DNA from 3 places in the Priestia sp. AB genome. Region 3 is predicted to be linked to each of the others. Evidence: riboswitches for the same ligand, from Rfam matches in the RefSeq annotation. Region 3 holds a riboswitch; each other region holds the start of a gene.
What was found. A riboswitch is a leader RNA that binds a small molecule or an ion and turns the genes downstream of it on or off. The one in region 3 is predicted to bind S-adenosylmethionine.
Positions count from the first base shown of each region.

Region 1 (2,202 bases), on a different contig from region 3:
CATTCCAGGATGAATTCCTGCTGAAGGAACCGGGAAAGACTGCTTATATTTGTATACAGGACGCGTTAATTCGTAGGCAATGCCTGTCGTATCTTCAAGAGAAAGCGCTACGCTTCCGTATGGTGATGGAAACAGTGAGAAATCTGCTCCGGCTAAACGCAATAGCTTTCCAAGCAGCAATGAATTTGAAAAACCGTAAAACTCTGACGGCGTAAGCGCTCCGCTAACAGCTGGGTGTGCCATAATCGGCAAGTTAATTTCATCATCTTCTCGAAGTGCCTGCAGTACGTCTAACCCGTAAGCAAATACGTTGAATAAAAGAGCATCGGCTCCTAGCTCAGCTGCTTTTCTCGCTTTTTCTTTTAACTCAAACGTTCGTCCCGTTAAATTAACAGCATACAGCGTGCGGTGTCCCGTTTTTTCGTATACTTCATTCAGTACTTTTTTTCCTTCTGTAACGCGAGCTTCAAAAGGTGTTCGTTCACTATCAAACAAAATCTCGTCGTCTTTAACCAAATCCACTCCGCCAAGCGCTTGCTCACGCAGCTGAGTTGTTAAGTACGTCATATCTCTTCCAATCACGCCTTTAAAAATACTCATCACAAGCGGACGGTCATAAACGCCTAGTTTCTCTCGGATACCTTCTATTCCAAAGCGCGGTCCTGGGAATTCAGCTAATAATTCATCAGGAAAATCCAAGTCTAATAATTTCACTTTTCCATCAAGTGATAGTTTTCCGAAAACCGTAACTAAAATAGCCGGTAAATCTCTTGAAAAGTTGGCAGTTGGATAAGCAATTTTGACAATAGCCTGCTTAATTTCTCCGCCTAAATATCCGTTTACACGTTCGCAATCTTGAAGCTCAGTTACGGACACGACGCGCCCTTTATGCTTTTGAAGCTGCTGCTGATCTAAAAGCGGCAGATCTGTCCATGAGCCGACGGTTAGTCCTAAAGCGATTCCTTCCGCTTTTTTATGAAAATTTCCTTTATTATCATGTAGTAAGTAGCTTGCAACGATTTCGCTCATTATGCTAAAAACTCCCTTGCTGTTTAATATCGTTAATAAAAAAAACCTCTTCTGTGATTAAGAAGAGGTTTTCGTTGCTCTTCTTATCTCTCAGCTGCTGCTGCAAGAATTAGCACCGTGCTTAACATGCGTTAAGTCGGTTGCCGGGCTTCATCGGGCTAGTCCCTCCACCTACTCTTAATAAGAAAGTTGCTATTTATTTAAATTGAATTCGTAGATTATATACTAAATAAAAAATACCGCTAGGATTTATCGGTTATTAATCTCGTTAACTTCTTACATATTAAGCCAACTCAAAAAGGATTGTCAATGCGTTTTTAAAATAAATTTAATTTTTTTATTCGAGATACAGCTTCTCTCATGCGCTCTTCATCCGTCAGCAGTCCTACGCGCACATAGCCTTCACCATATGTTCCAAAGCCTACACCAGGAGCAACCACAACGTGGGCTTTTTCAAGGAGTAAATCTGAAAACTGTTCGGAAGTATATCCTTCAGGAACTTTTAGCCATGCAAAAAAGGAGCCTGCTGGAGATGTAACATCCCAACCAATTTCTCGAAGCCCTTGAATAAAGGTATTGCGTCTAGATTCATAGCGCTTAACTAAATCATTCACACATTGTTGAGATTCCAACAGAGCTGCGGCTGCTGCCTCTTGAACGGCCCCAAAGAGACTGACATACATATGATCTTGAAGAAGATTAATAGCTTCTACTACACTTTCATTTCCTACAGCAAATCCAACTCGCCATCCCGCCATGTTATACGTTTTAGAAAGAGTATAAATTTCAATTCCCGTCTCTTTTGCACCAGGAGTCTGTAAAAAACTGATTGGCTTTTTACCATCAAACCCAATTGCTCCGTAAGCAAAGTCGTGTACCACACAAATATCGTGCTTGGCAGCAAACGCCACGGTGTCTTCAAAAAATTCTGCCGTTGCCACTGCACCAGTAGGATTATTCGGATAGTTTAAAAACATGAGCTTTGCCTGTTCTTTAGCACGTTCACTTATCTCTTCGTATACGGGTAGAAAATGATTTTCAGCCGTGAGAGGCATCACTTCCATCTTGGCTTTTGCAAGCTCTACTCCAGACCAGTAGTCAGGATATCCAGGATCCGGAACCAGCACCGTATCTCCAGGATTTAACAAGCACTGCGGGATTTCAACAAGTCCA
Region 1 is NZ_JAQMYN010000002.1:497,961-500,162, forward strand. Features, by position in the region: gene mtnW (2,3-diketo-5-methylthiopentyl-1-phosphate enolase) at 1-1,029, opposite strand, end outside; SAM riboswitch class I at 1,110-1,216, opposite strand; gene POF52_RS08780 (pyridoxal phosphate-dependent aminotransferase) at 1,347-2,202, opposite strand, start outside.
Region 1: it holds a riboswitch for S-adenosylmethionine, as region 3 does, so the genes downstream of both, mtnW (2,3-diketo-5-methylthiopentyl-1-phosphate enolase) here and POF52_RS10890 (Na+/H+ antiporter NhaC family protein) in region 3, are expected to answer to the same signal.

Region 2 (2,202 bases), on a different contig from region 3:
AGTTGGATTTCCTGAACGAGAATAGTCATAGCGGCCGTTGTTCGTCTCATCTTCTTGGTTAAATGTAGATACCTGATAAATAGGTACGTTAACCGCTCCAAAATGACCGTCAATTCCTGTATTTGCATGAATTAAGTTCGTACCAAATCTATGTTTATTATTGTTGGTATGCATCAAATGCCTCCTTCAAATCTTTAATTAAATCATCTGCGTGCTCAATTCCAACTGATAATCGCAGTAAACAGTTTGTTACTCCGACACGATTTCGAATTTCCTCCGGAATGTCCGCGTGTGTTTGACGAGCTGGGAATGTCATTAAACTTTCTACGCCTCCTAAGCTTTCTGCAAATGTAATAACTTTGACATTTTCCAAAAGCGTGGACACGATGTCAGGGTGTGAGACAGCAAAAGAAATCATGCCTCCAAATCCAGTTGCTTGTTTCTTCATAATTTCATAGCCCGGATGTGTTTCAAGACCAGGGTAATACACTTTTTCCACGAGATCATGAGCAGTAAGCCAATTTGCAATTTTCAGTGCATTTTCGTTATGCTTTTCCATACGAAGCGCTAGCGTCTTAACACCGCGCAATAACAGCCAGCTATCTTGTGGACCTAAGATTGCCCCAGCTGCATTTTGATAAAAACGAATTTTCTCTCCTAAGCTACTACATCGAGCGACTACAAGACCAGCAACTACATCATTATGACCTCCAATGTATTTGCTTGCACTATGTATCACAATATCTGCTCCAAGCTCTAAAGGACGCTGATAGTAAGGGGACATGAATGTATTGTCAATGATAGTAAGCAAATCATACTGTTTAGCTAACGCAATTGCTTCTGGCAAATCAGTTACGTGCATCATTGGATTTGTAGGTGTTTCAATAAATAAAGCTTTCGTGTTGGGACGAAGCGCATCTTTTACTTGCTCGAGATGGGCTGTGTTGACGTACGAAACAGTAATTCCTTGCTCTGAAAAGATTTCATTTAGTACTCGGTACGTTCCTCCGTATAAATCCTCTGATACAATTAAATGATCTCCGTTTTTAAATAGTGCTAAAACTGCCATTACACCCGCCATTCCTGAAGCGAATGCTGCTCCTACTTCGCCTTTTTCTAAAGCAGCAATTGCTTCTTCCAATGCTGTACGAGTAGGGTTTGCCGTACGTGCATAGTCAAATCCTGTACTTTGCCCTAAAGCAGGGTGAGCAAATGTTGATGCTTGGTAAATAGGGGTTGTAATAGAACCTGTTGAAGGGTCACGACCTACTCCTGAACGAACTAATAAAGTTTCAATTTTCATCTATTTCTCTCCTTAACTCAAAATAAAAAACACTCTTCACAGATGAAAGAGTGTTCGTTTATACACGATTTCTCTCATCTGTTAGAACAATACTGATGTTCCACAGGAATTAGCACCGTTCAAATGAATGTTTCATTTGATGGTTGCCGGGCATCACAGGGCCAGTCCCTCCGCCACTCTTGATAAGAGTTCTATATAATTGTTGGTGGTTAACGTTTGTTGTTACTAACTTTAATAAAGATTTTCTTTATTGTCAACATAATTTTCTAAAAAATTTAAATCGTCTCATTTGTTTATTCAATATACTTGTCCTGATAAGCACATAAAAAAAAGAGACGACAGCGAGGTCTCTTTTTCTAAGGCAAGTGCACAGATTTTACATGAGCTAGCTTCCAATAGATACTTTCTCCATTTGCGGTAATTAGTTCAACAATATTATTAGAAACTTCTTTAAGTACGCCAATCTTTTCTGATTGATCCCCTAAATCTAATACAACCAGTTGATTTTCATATTTTTTAAGCTGCTCTTCAAAGTTTCTGACAAAAGGTGCAGAGGCGGGCCTTACTGGTAGCTCTTTGTCACTTAAAGAATAAGGGGTTAACTCATTGCTGTAAGGGGTAAGCCATTTCAAATGATGCAGAGAAACAAAGACATTTTTATACACTGGAGAATAAAACACAAGATAATCATTCAGCACGCTTGTAATATAGCCGTGCAATGATTTCCCTCCTGTCACATAAATTTCAATAAATTTCCCTTTTGCCTGCTGTAAAATATTACGATAGGAAATCCGCTGACTTTCTTCTATTAAGTTCTCTTCTATTTCACGTAAAACCGTATAGTCTTCTTCCGATACTTCCTGCAAACGATGCATGTGTAAAAGAGGAATATACAAATA
Region 2 is NZ_JAQMYN010000002.1:341,926-344,127, forward strand. Features, by position in the region: gene POF52_RS07960 (trans-sulfuration enzyme family protein) at 1-174, opposite strand, end outside; gene POF52_RS07965 (trans-sulfuration enzyme family protein) at 158-1,303, opposite strand; SAM riboswitch class I at 1,375-1,492, opposite strand; gene POF52_RS07970 (DUF2642 domain-containing protein) at 1,660-2,202, opposite strand, start outside.
Region 2: it holds a riboswitch for S-adenosylmethionine, as region 3 does, so the genes downstream of both, POF52_RS07965 (trans-sulfuration enzyme family protein) here and POF52_RS10890 (Na+/H+ antiporter NhaC family protein) in region 3, are expected to answer to the same signal.

Region 3 (2,202 bases):
ACAGTAAAAAACCCTTAAAAAGAACATTCTTTTTAAGGGTTTGATATTACGCAGCTTCTTTAGATGACTTTGACTTTTTATTTAAACGAGGAAATCCAATTACAATTGCAATGATCCCGCAAACCGCTGTTAACATTGGGTAGAATGTAAATGGAATAATCTCAATCGGTGAAACTTTAGCAAATCCTGCTGCGAGAAGCATTTGTGCGCCGTAAGGAATAAGCCCTTGAACGCTGCATGAAAACAAGTCAAGCAGACTGGCTGATTTACGATTATCAATTGAATACTTATCAGAGATTTCTTTTGCTAACGGACCTGCCGTAATAATTGAGATCGTGTTATTAGCCGTTGCTAAATTTGTTAAACTTACCAGTCCAGCGATGCTGAATTCTCCGCCTTTTTTCGTTTGGATACGTCGTGTTAATAAGTTCAATAAGAACTGAATACCGCCATTATAGCGAATAAGCTCAACCATTCCGCCGATTAGCAGAGATAAAATAATTAACTCTGACATTCCGCCAATACCTTCTGTCACAGTTTTAGCAAGAGAAGAAAGCGTGTAGCTTCCGTCAGCTAATCCGATCACGCCGGCCAATACAATTCCTCCGGTTAAAATACTTAATACGTTTGCACCAAATATCGCAGCGACTAAGACGCCCACATAAGGTAAGATTTTAAACCAGCTGAAGTCTTTAATTTCTACTGATGACGTGTTGCCTAGCGTCATTACAAGCAATAGAATCACTGTAACAATCGCTGCAGGAAGTACAATAAAAAAGTTCACTTTTAATTTATCTGACATATTTGTTTTTTGCGTACGAACTGCTGCAATAGTCGTATCAGAGATTACGGATAAATTATCTCCAAACATTGCACCACCAACAACGGCAGCAATTGCCAATGTAATGGATACATGCGCTTGCTCACTGATCCCTACAGCGATAGGCCCTAGCGCTGCGATTGTTCCCATTGACGTTCCCATCGAAATTGAAATGAATGCGCCAATAACAAAGATTCCGACTACGACTAAGCTTTGCGGAAGCACAGACAGAGCTAAGTTTACCGTTGAATCAACAGCTCCCATGCCTTTAGCCACTTGAGAAAAAGCACCTGCTAAAATAAAAATAAGCACCATAATAATGATATCAGGATGTCCTGCTCCTTTAGCAAAACGTTCCACTTTTACATTAAGTGAATCTTTGCGGTTCATAGCCAGCGCCACAATGGCTGCAATGATAATGGCTACTAATACAGGCAGCTTATAAAAATCTCCCGTTATAATTCCTGATCCGACAAACAGGACTAAAAAGACGCCCAGCGGTAACAGCGCCCAGCCGTTTCCTTTTTGTTGTTCCATTCTTAACACCTCTTGTTTACGTAATAAAAAAAGACCTCTTCTTATTGATAAGAAGAGGTCTCTTATTTGTATCATAAGATTACCCTTCTCATCTTCCAAACGAAACATCGTCTGCTGGATTTGGCACCGCACTGCGTACAGCCAGTTGCCGAGACATCATAGGGCCAGTCCCTCCGTCTCTCTTGATAAGAAGTTTATAGTTGTTTTAAAAATAGTCTTTCACTACTGTAAGCTCTTTTTATTTAATTGTCAAATGCTATTTTAGAAAAATATATAGTGCGAAAATTCTCACATCAATTAGCTACGTCTCGTTTCAAAAACGCTGCCCATGCCACGCCCATAAAGAAGACAAAATGCGCCACCAAGATGAAAATGGAAAATGGAATTGTCATGCCGTCAAACATCGTCTTCATTCCGTCCATATACTGCACAAAGTTCGTGTTGGCGAACAGTAAAAATTTCCCCCACCATAAACCAAACTGTGATACTAGTCCTGTTACAGCTTTCGCCCCGATACTTACGACAATAGCCAGACTGGAAGCAAGCGCGCTGTTTCTAAATAAAGACGACAGCATGAATGCGAACGTCATCATCATAAACGTTTCCATATACGCACTGTCATACGTAAGCGTAATATTTTTAAGCAGCTGCGCATCTCCTTCTAGACTGGTAAATCCAAAGAACAAGGCTCCCCATACAAACGAAAAAAGCAAATAGCTCAGTAAATAATACAAGCTAATTAAGATGAGGGTTAGGTACTTGGATGCTAAAATCGTTGAACGTCTAGCAGGGCGAATTAAAAGAAGCTTAATGGTACCTGCCTCAAACTCTTTTGCAACCATTGA
Region 3 is NZ_JAQMYN010000003.1:237,238-239,439, forward strand. Features, by position in the region: gene POF52_RS10885 (hypothetical protein) at 1-7, shown strand, start outside; gene POF52_RS10890 (Na+/H+ antiporter NhaC family protein) at 47-1,357, opposite strand; SAM riboswitch class I at 1,443-1,549, opposite strand; gene POF52_RS10895 (ABC transporter permease) at 1,651-2,202, opposite strand, start outside.